DNA from 2 places in the Brevundimonas sp. NPDC058933 genome. Region 1 is predicted to be linked to the other one. Evidence: predicted binding sites of a transcription regulator. Region 1 holds the regulator's gene; the other holds the start of a gene.
What was found. Region 1 encodes HrcA, which represses chaperone genes, less so after heat shock. Its sites were predicted from a motif close to GTTAGCANTCNNNNNNNNNGANTGCTAAC; they were not measured.
Positions count from the first base shown of each region.

Region 2: groES (co-chaperone GroES) is a predicted target of HrcA. The motif match lies at 2,104-2,132, and genes of this name have one in related genera.

Region 1 covers NZ_JBMOSL010000002.1:298,279-303,661, forward strand. Annotated here, with positions in the region: gene pnp (polyribonucleotide nucleotidyltransferase) at 1-476, shown strand, start outside; gene ACOZBP_RS07390 (MarR family winged helix-turn-helix transcriptional regulator) at 565-1,095, shown strand; gene ACOZBP_RS07395 (dipeptidase) at 1,161-2,288, shown strand; gene ACOZBP_RS07400 (hypothetical protein) at 2,285-2,740, opposite strand; gene rph (ribonuclease PH) at 2,822-3,538, opposite strand; gene hrcA (heat-inducible transcriptional repressor HrcA) at 3,589-4,677, shown strand; gene grpE (nucleotide exchange factor GrpE) at 4,674-5,318, shown strand.
Region 2 covers NZ_JBMOSL010000002.1:117,789-123,171, reverse strand. Annotated here, with positions in the region: gene groL (chaperonin GroEL) at 67-1,713, opposite strand; gene groES (co-chaperone GroES) at 1,769-2,056, opposite strand; gene ACOZBP_RS06500 (hypothetical protein) at 2,295-2,717, shown strand; gene ACOZBP_RS06495 (hypothetical protein) at 2,778-3,185, opposite strand; gene ACOZBP_RS06490 (hypothetical protein) at 3,342-4,094, shown strand; gene pgi (glucose-6-phosphate isomerase) at 4,156-5,383, opposite strand, start outside.

The sequences.
Region 1 (5,383 bases):
GCGCCAAGATCGACATCGGCGATGACGGCACCATCAAGGTCGCCGCCAACGACCAGGAGAAGATCGACGCCGCCAAGGCCTGGATCCAGTCCATCGCCTCGGAACCCGAGCTGGGCATGATCTACTCCGGCAAGGTCGTGAAGGTCGTCGACTTCGGCGCCTTCGTGAACTTCTTCGGCGCCAAGGACGGCCTGGTCCACGTGTCCCAGATCGCTCTGGAACGCGTCGCCAACCCGGCCGACGTGCTGTCGGAAGGCCAGGAGGTCAAGGTCAAGTTCCTGGGCTTCGATGATCGCGGCAAGACCAAGCTGTCGATGAAGGTCGTCGATCAGGAAACCGGCGAAGACATCACCGACAAGATCAACGCCGAGCGCGCTGAACGCGGTGAGCCGGCTCTGTCGGACGACACCGGCGGCCGTCCCAAGCGTGAAGGCGACCGCAACGGCGGCGACCGCGGCCGTCGCCGTCGCGACTAGGCCTCGACCTTACGGTTGAACTGAAGAAGGCCCCGCTGGAAACAGCGGGGCCTTTGTCGTTTGACGGTTCTGCCGGTATCTGTGGCGCATGACGCAGGATGAAGACGGGCGAGACGCCGGATCGGACGACTACAGCCGGGGCAAGGGCGGTCAGGCCCTGGGCGCGCGACTTCGCCGCCTGTCGGAGCGGATCGACAGCGACGGCACGCGCATCTACGCCGCTCGGGGCGTGGTGTTCGAACAGCGCTGGTTCGGCGTGCTGAACCAGATGATCCTCAAGGGGCCCACCACGGTCGGCGAGATCGCAGCGGCCTTGCAGATCACCCACGTCTCGGTCAGCCAGTCGTGCCGCTCGTTGCAAAAGGCGGGGATCATCCGCTCGGCCCCCGACCCGGTCGACGCTCGGCGACGCACCCTGTCCCTGACCCCGGCCGGCGACGCCCTGGTCGAACGGCTGACGCCGCTGTGGGAGGCCTTCAACGCTGCAGCGGCGGAGCTCAACGAAGAGGCCGGCAATGTCGTGGCGCTGCTCGACCGGCTCGACGACGCCCTTGCGCGAAAATCCATGTTCGAGCGCATCAGCGAGCGCATTGACGGCCGTTCTTCCAACAGAAGTTGACGAACTATGTAGCTGCCTACATATTTCTCGTTGCGGACGAACCGCGTGTGAATGAGGCGAGCTTCATGACCTGGACCACCCACCGACGCGCCTTCCTTGCGGCCTCCGCTGCTGTGGCGCTTGCGCCCAGCGTCGCGCGCGCCGCGCAGGCAGCGCCAACCGGGAATGACGAGATCGCGCGCCTCTATCGCAGCGCCATGGTCATCGACGGCAACCTGGTCGGCCCGTTCGACGATGCGGCTCCGCTGGACCGCGCCACGGCGGATCAGGTGCTAAGCTCGGGCCTGACCGCCTTCAAGATGAGCATCGGCGGATCGTCCGGCGAGTTCGATGCGGTCAACAGCGACATCGCCGCCTTCGACAAGGCGATCGCGCTCAGCCCGGACGTCTACATGAAGATCGCGACGGCCGAGGACCTGCTGGTCGCCAAGCGAACCCGACGGGTCGGCGTCATCTATTCTTTCGAGGACGCAGGCATGTTGGACGGCAAGCCGGCCAATATCGACCACTTCAGCGCCCTGGGCGTGCGGGTCATGCAACTGGGCTACAATGGCGTCTCGCCCTTCGCTTCAGGCGTCATGGCGCCTCAGCCCTCGGCCGGTCTGACCCCCCTGGGACATGAGGCGGTCGGCCGCATGAACGCCTGCGGCGTGACGCTGGACCTCAGCCATGCCGACGAACGTTCCAGCCTGGAGGCCGTGGCCGCCTCGACCCGCCCGGTCGCCATCACCCACGCCGGTTGCCACTCGGCCTACGCCCATCCCCGCAACAAGAGCGACGCTGTGCTGCGCGCCGTGGCCGAAAGCGGCGGCGTGGTCGGCATCTATGGGCTCAGCTACATCAGCGCCGGCCCCGAACAGCAGTCGCTGGACGACTACATGGCCCACATGCTGCACGCCCTGTCGGTGTGCGGCGAGGATCATGTCGGCATCGGCAGCGACGCCATTCTGACCCCGTTCGACACCTCGCCCGAGAGCATGGCCGAATGGGACGCCTCGATCGCCGCCCGCAAGGCCGCCGGGGTGTCCGCGCCCGGCGAAGGTCGTCCGCCGTTCGTCACCGGCCTGAACAGGGCCGACCGGCCCGCGGTCATCGCCCGCGCCCTGCTGGAGCGTGGCCAGCCCGTGCGGGTCGTTGAAAAAGTGCTCGGCGCCAACTTCCAGCGGGTCTTCTCCGAGACCTGGCGAGCTTAGGCCGCGCATTCCTTCGGCTTGGTCTCGTCCGGGCCGTACATGGCGCAGGATCGGTCGATCTCGCCCTGGATCATGGCGCAGGGGTTGGCGACGTTGCAGGGCGGGCGGGTGGCGGGGCTGACCTGGATGCAGCGTTCGACCAGACGTTTTGCGCGGGCCTCGCCGATCTCGGCAAGGCAGGAGCCAGGCTCGCCCGCAGGTTCGGCGGCGGGTTCGGAGACGACAGGCTCTGGCTTGAGTTCGGTCTTGGGCTTGGGCGGCGCGGCCGGGGCGGGCGCCGGCGTCGGCTCGGCCGTGTAGGGCACAGCGTCGATCGGCTCTTGCGACAACTTGGCGTCGGCGCCTGCGCTCGAGGTATCGGCGGGGGCAGGCTGCGGCTGGCCGCACCCGGCCAGAGCGAGCGACAGGGCCAGAAGGGAGGCGGCGAGGGCGGGGCGCTTCATGGGGGGCATGGGGCGGGGGTCTCCGTTCGCAGAAGGCCCCACCATGCCTTGATCGGCCCTCGCGGCCTAGTCCTTGGTTAGCGTCCCGGCCTACTTGCCGAGCGCCGCGCGTTGCAGGGCGAACAGGTCGGCGCAGCCGATCTCGGCAAGTTGGAACAGGCGGTCGAACTCGGGCCGGCTGAAGCCGCGCTTCTCGCCCGTGGCCTGGATTTCGACGATGCCGCCGGCGCCGGTCAGGACGAAGTTGCTGTCGGCCTCGGCGGTGGAGTCTTCCTCATAGTCGAGGTCCAGCACCGGCAGGTCGTTGAAGATGCCGCAGGATACGGCCGCCACCTGATCAAGGACGGGGTTGGTCTTCAGCACGCCCTCGTCGGTCAGATAGTTGAGGGCCGCCGACATGGCGACCCAGGCGCCCGTGATCGAGGCTGTGCGGGTGCCGCCGTCGGCCTGGATGACGTCGCAGTCGATCAGGACCTGACGCTCGCCGAGCGCCTTCAGGTCCACCACAGCGCGGAGAGAACGGCCGATCAGGCGCTGGATTTCCTGGGTGCGGCCCGACTGCTTGCCGGCGGCGGCTTCACGACGACCGCGCGTGTGGGTGGCGCGGGGCAGCATGCCGTATTCGGCCGTTACCCAGCCCTGGCCGGTGTTGCGCATCCAGCCCGGCACCTTTTCCTCGATGGAGGCGGTGCACAGGACCTTGGTGTGGCCGAACGAGACCAGGCACGAGCCCTCCGCGTAGCGGTTGACGCCGGTTTCCAGCGTGACGGCGCGGAGTTGTTCGGGGGTGCGTTCAGACGGGCGCATGGGATTTCCTTGGAACCTGAGTGGCGCGTGCTTATCCTGAAACGGTGAGCCTGTATGCCCCCCACCCGTCGCCGTTCGGAAGCGCCCCCGCCGGGTTGGGGACGCTGGACGCCCGTGCGCGCGATATCTTCCGTCGCATCGTCGAGACCTATCTGGAAACGGGCGAGCCGGTCGGATCGCGCACCATCTCGCGTGGGGGGCTGGCGCTGTCGCCCGCGTCGATCCGCAACACCATGCAGGACCTGACGATGGCGGGCCTGCTGGCCTCGCCGCACACCTCGTCCGGACGGGTGCCGACCCATGCAGGTCTGCGCCTGTTCGTCGACGGCCTGCTGGAGGTCGGCGACATCGGTCAGGACGAGCGACGCGAGATCGACGCGCGTCTGGCCGGCAAGGGGCGGAATTTCGAAGAGGCGCTGGACGCCGCCACCAACCTGCTTTCCGGCCTGGCCGGCGGGGCGGGCATCGTCGCCAGCCCGGTGCGAGACGCAGGCGTCAAGCACGTCGAGTTCGTGGCCCTGGGCCATGATCAGGCCCTGGCGGTTCTGGTCGGCGACGACGGCACCATCGAGAACCGGCTGATGCCCCTGTTGGCGGGGGTGACGCCCTCGACCCTGACCGAGGCCTCCAACTTCCTCAACGCCCGGCTGAAGGGCCGCCCCCTGGCCGAGGCGCGCACCGAGATGAGCGCCGAGCTGGACGCCGCCCGGCGCGAGCTGAACGTGGCCGCCGCCCGTCTGGTCGAGGACGGTCTGGCCGCCTGGTCCGGCGGGGGCGAGCGTGATCGCGCCCTGATCGTGCGCGGCCGGGCCAACCTGTTGCAGGACGCCCAGGCCGTTGAGGATCTGGAGCGGGTCCGCGTCCTGTTCGACGATCTGGAGCAGAAGGAACAGTTGATCGGCCTGCTCGACGGGGTCGGCGCGGCCCAGGGGGTGCGCATCTTCATCGGCGCCGAAACACGCTTGTTTTCGCTTTCGGGTTCCGCCGTGATCGCGGCGCCCTATATGACGGGTCGGCAGCGGATGCTGGGCGCCATCGGCGTCATCGGCCCTGCAAGACTGAACTATGCCCGTGTCATACCGTTGGTGGACTATACCGCCCGGGTGCTGGGCCGGATTCTGGACGGACAAGAGACGTGAACGACATCAACGACGAGACCCGGGACCAACTCGAGCAGGACATGGGAGAGGCCGCCATCGACGCCACAGTTGAAGGCGCGGACGACGGCGACATGGCCGTGGTCGACGCCCTGATCGCCGAGCGCGACCAGTGGAAGGACCGCGCCCTGCGCGCCGTGGCCGACGCCGAGAACACCAAACGCCGCGCCGAGACCCAGGCCAACGACGCCCGCGCCTACGCCATCCAGCGCTTCGCCAAGGACCTGCTGGGCGTGGCCGACACCCTGGAGCGCGGACTGATGTCGGCTCCCAAGGTGCTGGAGACTGCTGAGGCCGACAGCGCTGCGGCGGCCATGGTCACCGGCCTGGAGCTGACGCAGAAATCCCTGCTGTCGGCCTTTGAATCCAACGGCCTGACGCGCGTCGCGCCCGAGCCGGGCGAGGCTTTCGATCCCCATCTGCATCAGGCTGTGATGGAGCAGCCGTCGGACAGCGTGCCGGGCGGCACGGTGATCCAGACCCTGCAGCCCGGCTACGCCCTGTTCGGCCGCACCGTGCGCGCCGCCATGGTGGCGGTCGCGGCCAAGGGCTCGGGCCCGGCCTCGGGCGGCGCCTATTCGGAAGCCAATACGACCGGCGGGAATTTCGACGCCAAGGCGTGAGCTTCGGTTGATTGAGAACGGGAAGGCCCGGAGCAGACGCTCCGGGCCTTTTTCATTTCGGCGGT
Region 2 (5,383 bases), 180 kb from region 1:
GCATAGAAAAAGGGCGGGACCTTTCGGTCCCGCCCTTCCTTGGTTCTAGCCTGGGTGGGCTTGGACTTAGAAGTCCATGCCGCCCATGCCGCCCATTCCGCCCATGTCAGGGGCGCCGCCGGCGCCGCCCTTCTTGGGGGCGTCAGCGATGGCGGCTTCCGTGGTGATCATGATGCCGGCGACCGAGGCGGCCGACTTCAGAGCCGAACGGACCACCTTGGCCGGATCGATCACACCCATCTGGACGAGGTCGCCGTACTCTTCGGTCTGGGCGTTGAAGCCGAACGAAGCGTCGTTCGATTCCATGACCTTGCCGACCACGATCGAGCCTTCGACGCCCGAGTTTTCCGAGATCTGACGGATCGGAGCCTGGAGGGCGCGACGGACGATGGCGATGCCGGCGTTCTGATCGGCGTTGGCGCCCTTGAGGTCAGCCAGCTTCTTGGAAGCGATCAGCAGGGCGACGCCGCCGCCCGGTACGATGCCTTCATCGGCAGCGGCGCGGGTGGCGTTGAGGGCGTCGTCGACGCGGTCCTTCTTTTCCTTCACTTCGACTTCGGTCGAGCCGCCGACGCGCAGGACGGCGACGCCGCCAGCCAGCTTGGCCAGACGCTCTTGCAGCTTTTCCTTGTCGTAGTCCGAGGTGGTGTCCTCGATCTGACGCTTGATCTGACCGACGCGGGCTTCGATGCCCTCTTTCTCACCGGCGCCTTCGACGATGGTGGTGTCGTCCTTGGTGATCTGGACCTTCTTGGCCTTGCCGAGCATGTCGAGGGTGACGGTCTCAAGCTTGATGCCGAGGTCTTCCGAGATGACCTGGCCGCCCGTCAGGATGGCGATGTCTTCCAGCATGGCCTTGCGGCGATCGCCGAATCCCGGAGCCTTGACGGCGGCGACGCGCAGGCCGCCGCGCAGCTTGTTGACCACCAGGGTGGCCAGGGCTTCGCCTTCGATGTCTTCGGCGATGATCAGCAGGGGACGGCCCGACTGAACCACGGCTTCCAGCACCGGCAGCATGGGCTGCAGCGAGGTCAGCTTCTTCTCGTGGAGCAGGATGAGGGGCTCTTCGAGGGAGACCTCCATCTTGTCGGCGTTGGTGATGAAGTAGGGCGACAGGTAGCCGCGGTCGAACTGCATGCCTTCGACGATGTCGACGGTGGTTTCAGCCGTCTTGGCTTCTTCGACCGTGATGACGCCTTCGTTGCCGACCTTGGCCATGGCCAGGGCGATCAGCTCGCCGATTTCAGCGTCGCCGTTGGCCGAGATGGTGCCGACCTGGGCGATTTCCGAGTTGTTCGAGACCGGCTTGGAGATGGCCTTGACCTCGTCCAGAGCCACGCCGACGGCCAGATCGATGCCGCGCTTCAGGTCCATCGGGTTCATGCCGGCGGCGACGGCCTTGAGGCCCTCTTGCACGATGGCCTGAGCCAGGACGGTGGCGGTGGTGGTGCCGTCGCCCGCGTTGTCGTTCGCCTTGGAGGCGACTTCGCGGATCATCTGGGCGCCCATGTTCTCGAAGGCGTCTTCCAGCTCGATCTCTTTGGCGACCGAGACGCCGTCCTTGGTCGAGCGCGGGGCGCCGAAGGACTTCTGGATCACGACGTTGCGGCCCTTGGGACCCAGGGTCACCTTGACGGCGTCAGCCAGGACGTTGACGCCGCGCAGCATCTTGTCGCGAGCGTCGGTGTTGAATTTTACGATTTTAGCGGCCATGTGGGCAGCTCCTATCTAGATGGTTTTAAAAGAAAATCCGGAAACCGGGCCTGTCTTACGACAGCACGCCCAGGACGTCGGATTCCTTCATGATGATCAGGTCGTCGCCGTCGATCTTCACTTCCGTGCCCGACCACTTGCCGAACAGGATGCGGTCGCCGGCCTTCAGCTCGAGAGCGTTGACCTTGCCGGATTCATCGCGAACGCCGGGGCCGACGGAGACGACTTCGCCTTCCTGGGGCTTTTCCTTGGCGGTGTCGGGGATGATGATCCCGCCCTTGGTCTTGGATTCTTCTTCAACGCGCTTGACCAGCACGCGGTCGCCGAGAGGACGAAACGCCATCTGATGATCTCCTGATAGGTGTCGATTTGAGCCCCGGACCTTGCGGCTTTGGCAGCCGCCCTCCCCGAGTGCTAACGCGACGGGAGTTAGGGGGAGGGTGGGGGACCGTCAAGGGCGGAGCCCGCCGAATTCCCGCGCCGAAGATGACTTGAATATGAACGGCCGCCCTTGGGGTCGTTCAGCAGGGACCCCCTAAAACAAGGACAACGGATCAACCGGCTTTCGAAAGGAGCCCGCCATGAAGACTATTTCCAAGATCGGCGTCGGCGCTGTGGCCCTGACGATGCTGGCGGCCTCGCCTGTCGCCGCCCAGAACTATCGCGACCGTGATCGCGACAACACCGGCCGTGACGCGGTGCTGGGCGCCGTCGTCGGCGGCGTGGCCGGCGCCATCATCGGCAACGGCGACGGACGCTATGTCGCGGGCGGCGCCCTGGCCGGCGCGGCTCTGGGCGCCACGGCGACCAACCGCGGCAGCGGCTGCGAATATTACCGCGGCGGCCGCTGCTACCGCAACCAGGGCCACTGGGAGCGCGACCACGGCATCAACAGCCGCGACGGCTACTACAACAACGGCCGCTATCAGGGCCGTGACCGCTACGACCGTCGCTATGACCGCCACGACAACCGTCGCGACTATCGCTACGACCGCCGCTGGTAGGATCTGGCGCCTGAATGAAGAAAGGCCCGGCGGCGACGCCGGGCCTTTTTGCATCTGGCGTCAGCGCACGCCGACGGTCAGGGTGTAGTTGGCGTGCTCGTCGCGGCGGGCGGCGTTGCGCATCAGATAGACGCGGACGACATAGTCGCCGTTGGCCGGCAGGGCGCCGCGCCAGTTGACGACATTGGCCGCGCCGTCCAGCGCCGTGTCGCCGCCGCTGGGCAGGACGTTGAAATAGGCCGAGGCGTTGGTGGTCCGCATGCTTACGGTCAGGGTCTGACCGCGACGGGCGCCTACGACATAGTCGACCGAGTCGTAGCCGTGGACATTGCCCTGCAGGGTGGCGGACGAGGCCCCGCGCGCGAACTGGACCCGTTCAGTGCGCCCGTGATCCTGGGCGACGGCAGGGACGGCGATGGCCCCCATGGCGACAAGAGCGGACGCGGCGAGGACGGCGTATCGGAACATCAGATCTCTCCGGATTGAAGCCGTGAAACGGCGACGCTGGCGGGCAGTTCCACCGACCGTCGGGATTGAACAACCACCATTGTTGGTCGATGCTGACCAACAGTGCGCCGTCGCTTCGATTTCGTCCTCCCAACATCGAACAGCCGAGAAGTCCTCATGACCCTGCCCAAGGCGCCCGTCGCCGTTCTCGCCGCCGCGGCCCTGCTGGCGGCCTCCTTCCCGGCGGCCGCCCAGACGCCGCCGGACCTGCGCGATCTGGTCGGCGCGCGCGCCGGTCAGGCGGAAGGGGCGGTGCAGAGCCGGGGCTATGCCTTCGTCCGCACCCAGGAGGGCGGAAACTCCAAGTGGAGCTACTGGCGGCGCGGCGATGACTGCGTCCAGATCACCACCACGGACGGCCGTTACGCCTCGATCGACCGGATGGACCGCAATCTCTGCGACGGCGGCGGCTCGCGCGACAGTGGAAGCAATGCGGCGGCGGCCGTTCTGGCCGGGGCGGCGGTGATCGGTCTGGCGGCGGCCTTGGCCCACCACAACCGCAGCCACGACAATCGCGACGACAGCCACGACAACGACTATTCACGCGGTTATCAGGACGCCCTCTACGGCTCCAACTATGATCGCAACGACAGCGAGGCCTATCACGACGGCTATCTGGCGGGAGAGGCTGAACGGGGCAATCGTCGCGCCTCCAACACGGACCATGTTCGCCGTGCGCCCTGGGCCGCGCAACAGGCCTGCTCGGCCCGCGCCGATGACTATCAGAGCCGGCCGCGCGGCAGCTCGACGCCGATCAGCGTGCGTGATCTGGGCAATGGCGACTGGCAGATGGTGATGGGGACCGGGTCCTATCGCTCGGTCTGCGTGGCCAGCAGCGATGGTCGAGTGCGCAGCATCGACCCCTATTGATAGGGAACTGAAACACGAGAGGGGCGGGCGTTGCGGCGCCCGCCCCTTTTTCGTGCGCGCGTCAGGCCAGAAGGCGAGTCAGCAAGGCCGCCGTCGAGGGGTCGAGATCGGCCGAGGGCGCGCCCGCCGCCACGTCCTTGAGGACGGCCCTGGCCAGAACCTTGCCCAGTTCGACGCCCCACTGGTCGAAGCTGTTGATGTCCCAGATCACGCCCTCGACGAAGGTCTTGTGTTCATAGAGGGCGATCAGGGCGCCGAGGGTCTGCGGCGTCAGGCGGTCCATCAGGATGGCGGTCGAGGGCCGGTTGCCGGGGAAGGTCTTGTGCGGGGCCAGGCGGTCGGCCTCGGCTTCGGACGCGCCGCCGGCGATCAGTTCGGCACGGGCCTGGGCCTCGGTCTTGCCCTGCATCAGGGCCTGACCCTGGGCCAGGGCGTTGGACCACAGCGGGCTCTCAGGGGTCTCGCCGTGCGTGCGGGCCACGATGACGAACTCGGCCGGGACCACCTGCGGCCCCTGATGGATCTGCTGGAAGAAGGCGTGCTGGCCGTTGGTGCCGGGCTCGCCGAAGACGACGGGGCAGGTCTGGCGCCCGACCGGAGAACCATCGCGGCGCACCCGCTTGCCGTTCGATTCCATCTCCAGCTGCTGCAGGAAGGCGGGCAGGCGGCGAAGCGCGTGGGCGTAGGGGGCGACGGTGCGCGCGGGCCGATGCAGACCATCGACGTTATAGATCTGGGCCAGGGCCAAAAGGACGGGGGCGTTGGTCTCTAGCGGGGCTTCCAGGAAATGCCGGTCCAGGGCGGCGGCGCCGTCGAGGAAGCCCTGGAAGACATCCCAGCCCAGACCGATGACGCAGGACAGGCTGACCGCCGACCACAGGGAATAGCGCCCGCCGACCCAGTCGCTGAAGCCGAACACGCGCGCGCACCCAAAAGCTCGAGCCTTTTCCGGGGCTGCGGTGACGCCGATGAAATGACGGTCACGTCGTTCTTCTGGCAGGCTCCCGGCCAGCCACGCCTTGGCCGCTTCGGCGTTGGCCAGGGTTTCCTGGGTGGTGAAGGTCTTCGACACGACGATGACCAGGGTGGTCTCCGGATCCAGCCCGGTCAGGGCCTCGGCCATGTCTCTTGGGTCGATGTTGGAGACAAAGCGAAGGTCGATCTCGGGTTGTAGCGGGCGCAGGGCGTCCCAGACCAGGCGCGGCCCCAGATCAGACCCGCCGATGCCGATGTGGACAACGGCCTTGAAAGGGCGGCCCGTTGCGCCGGTTTCGGAGCCGCTGCGCACA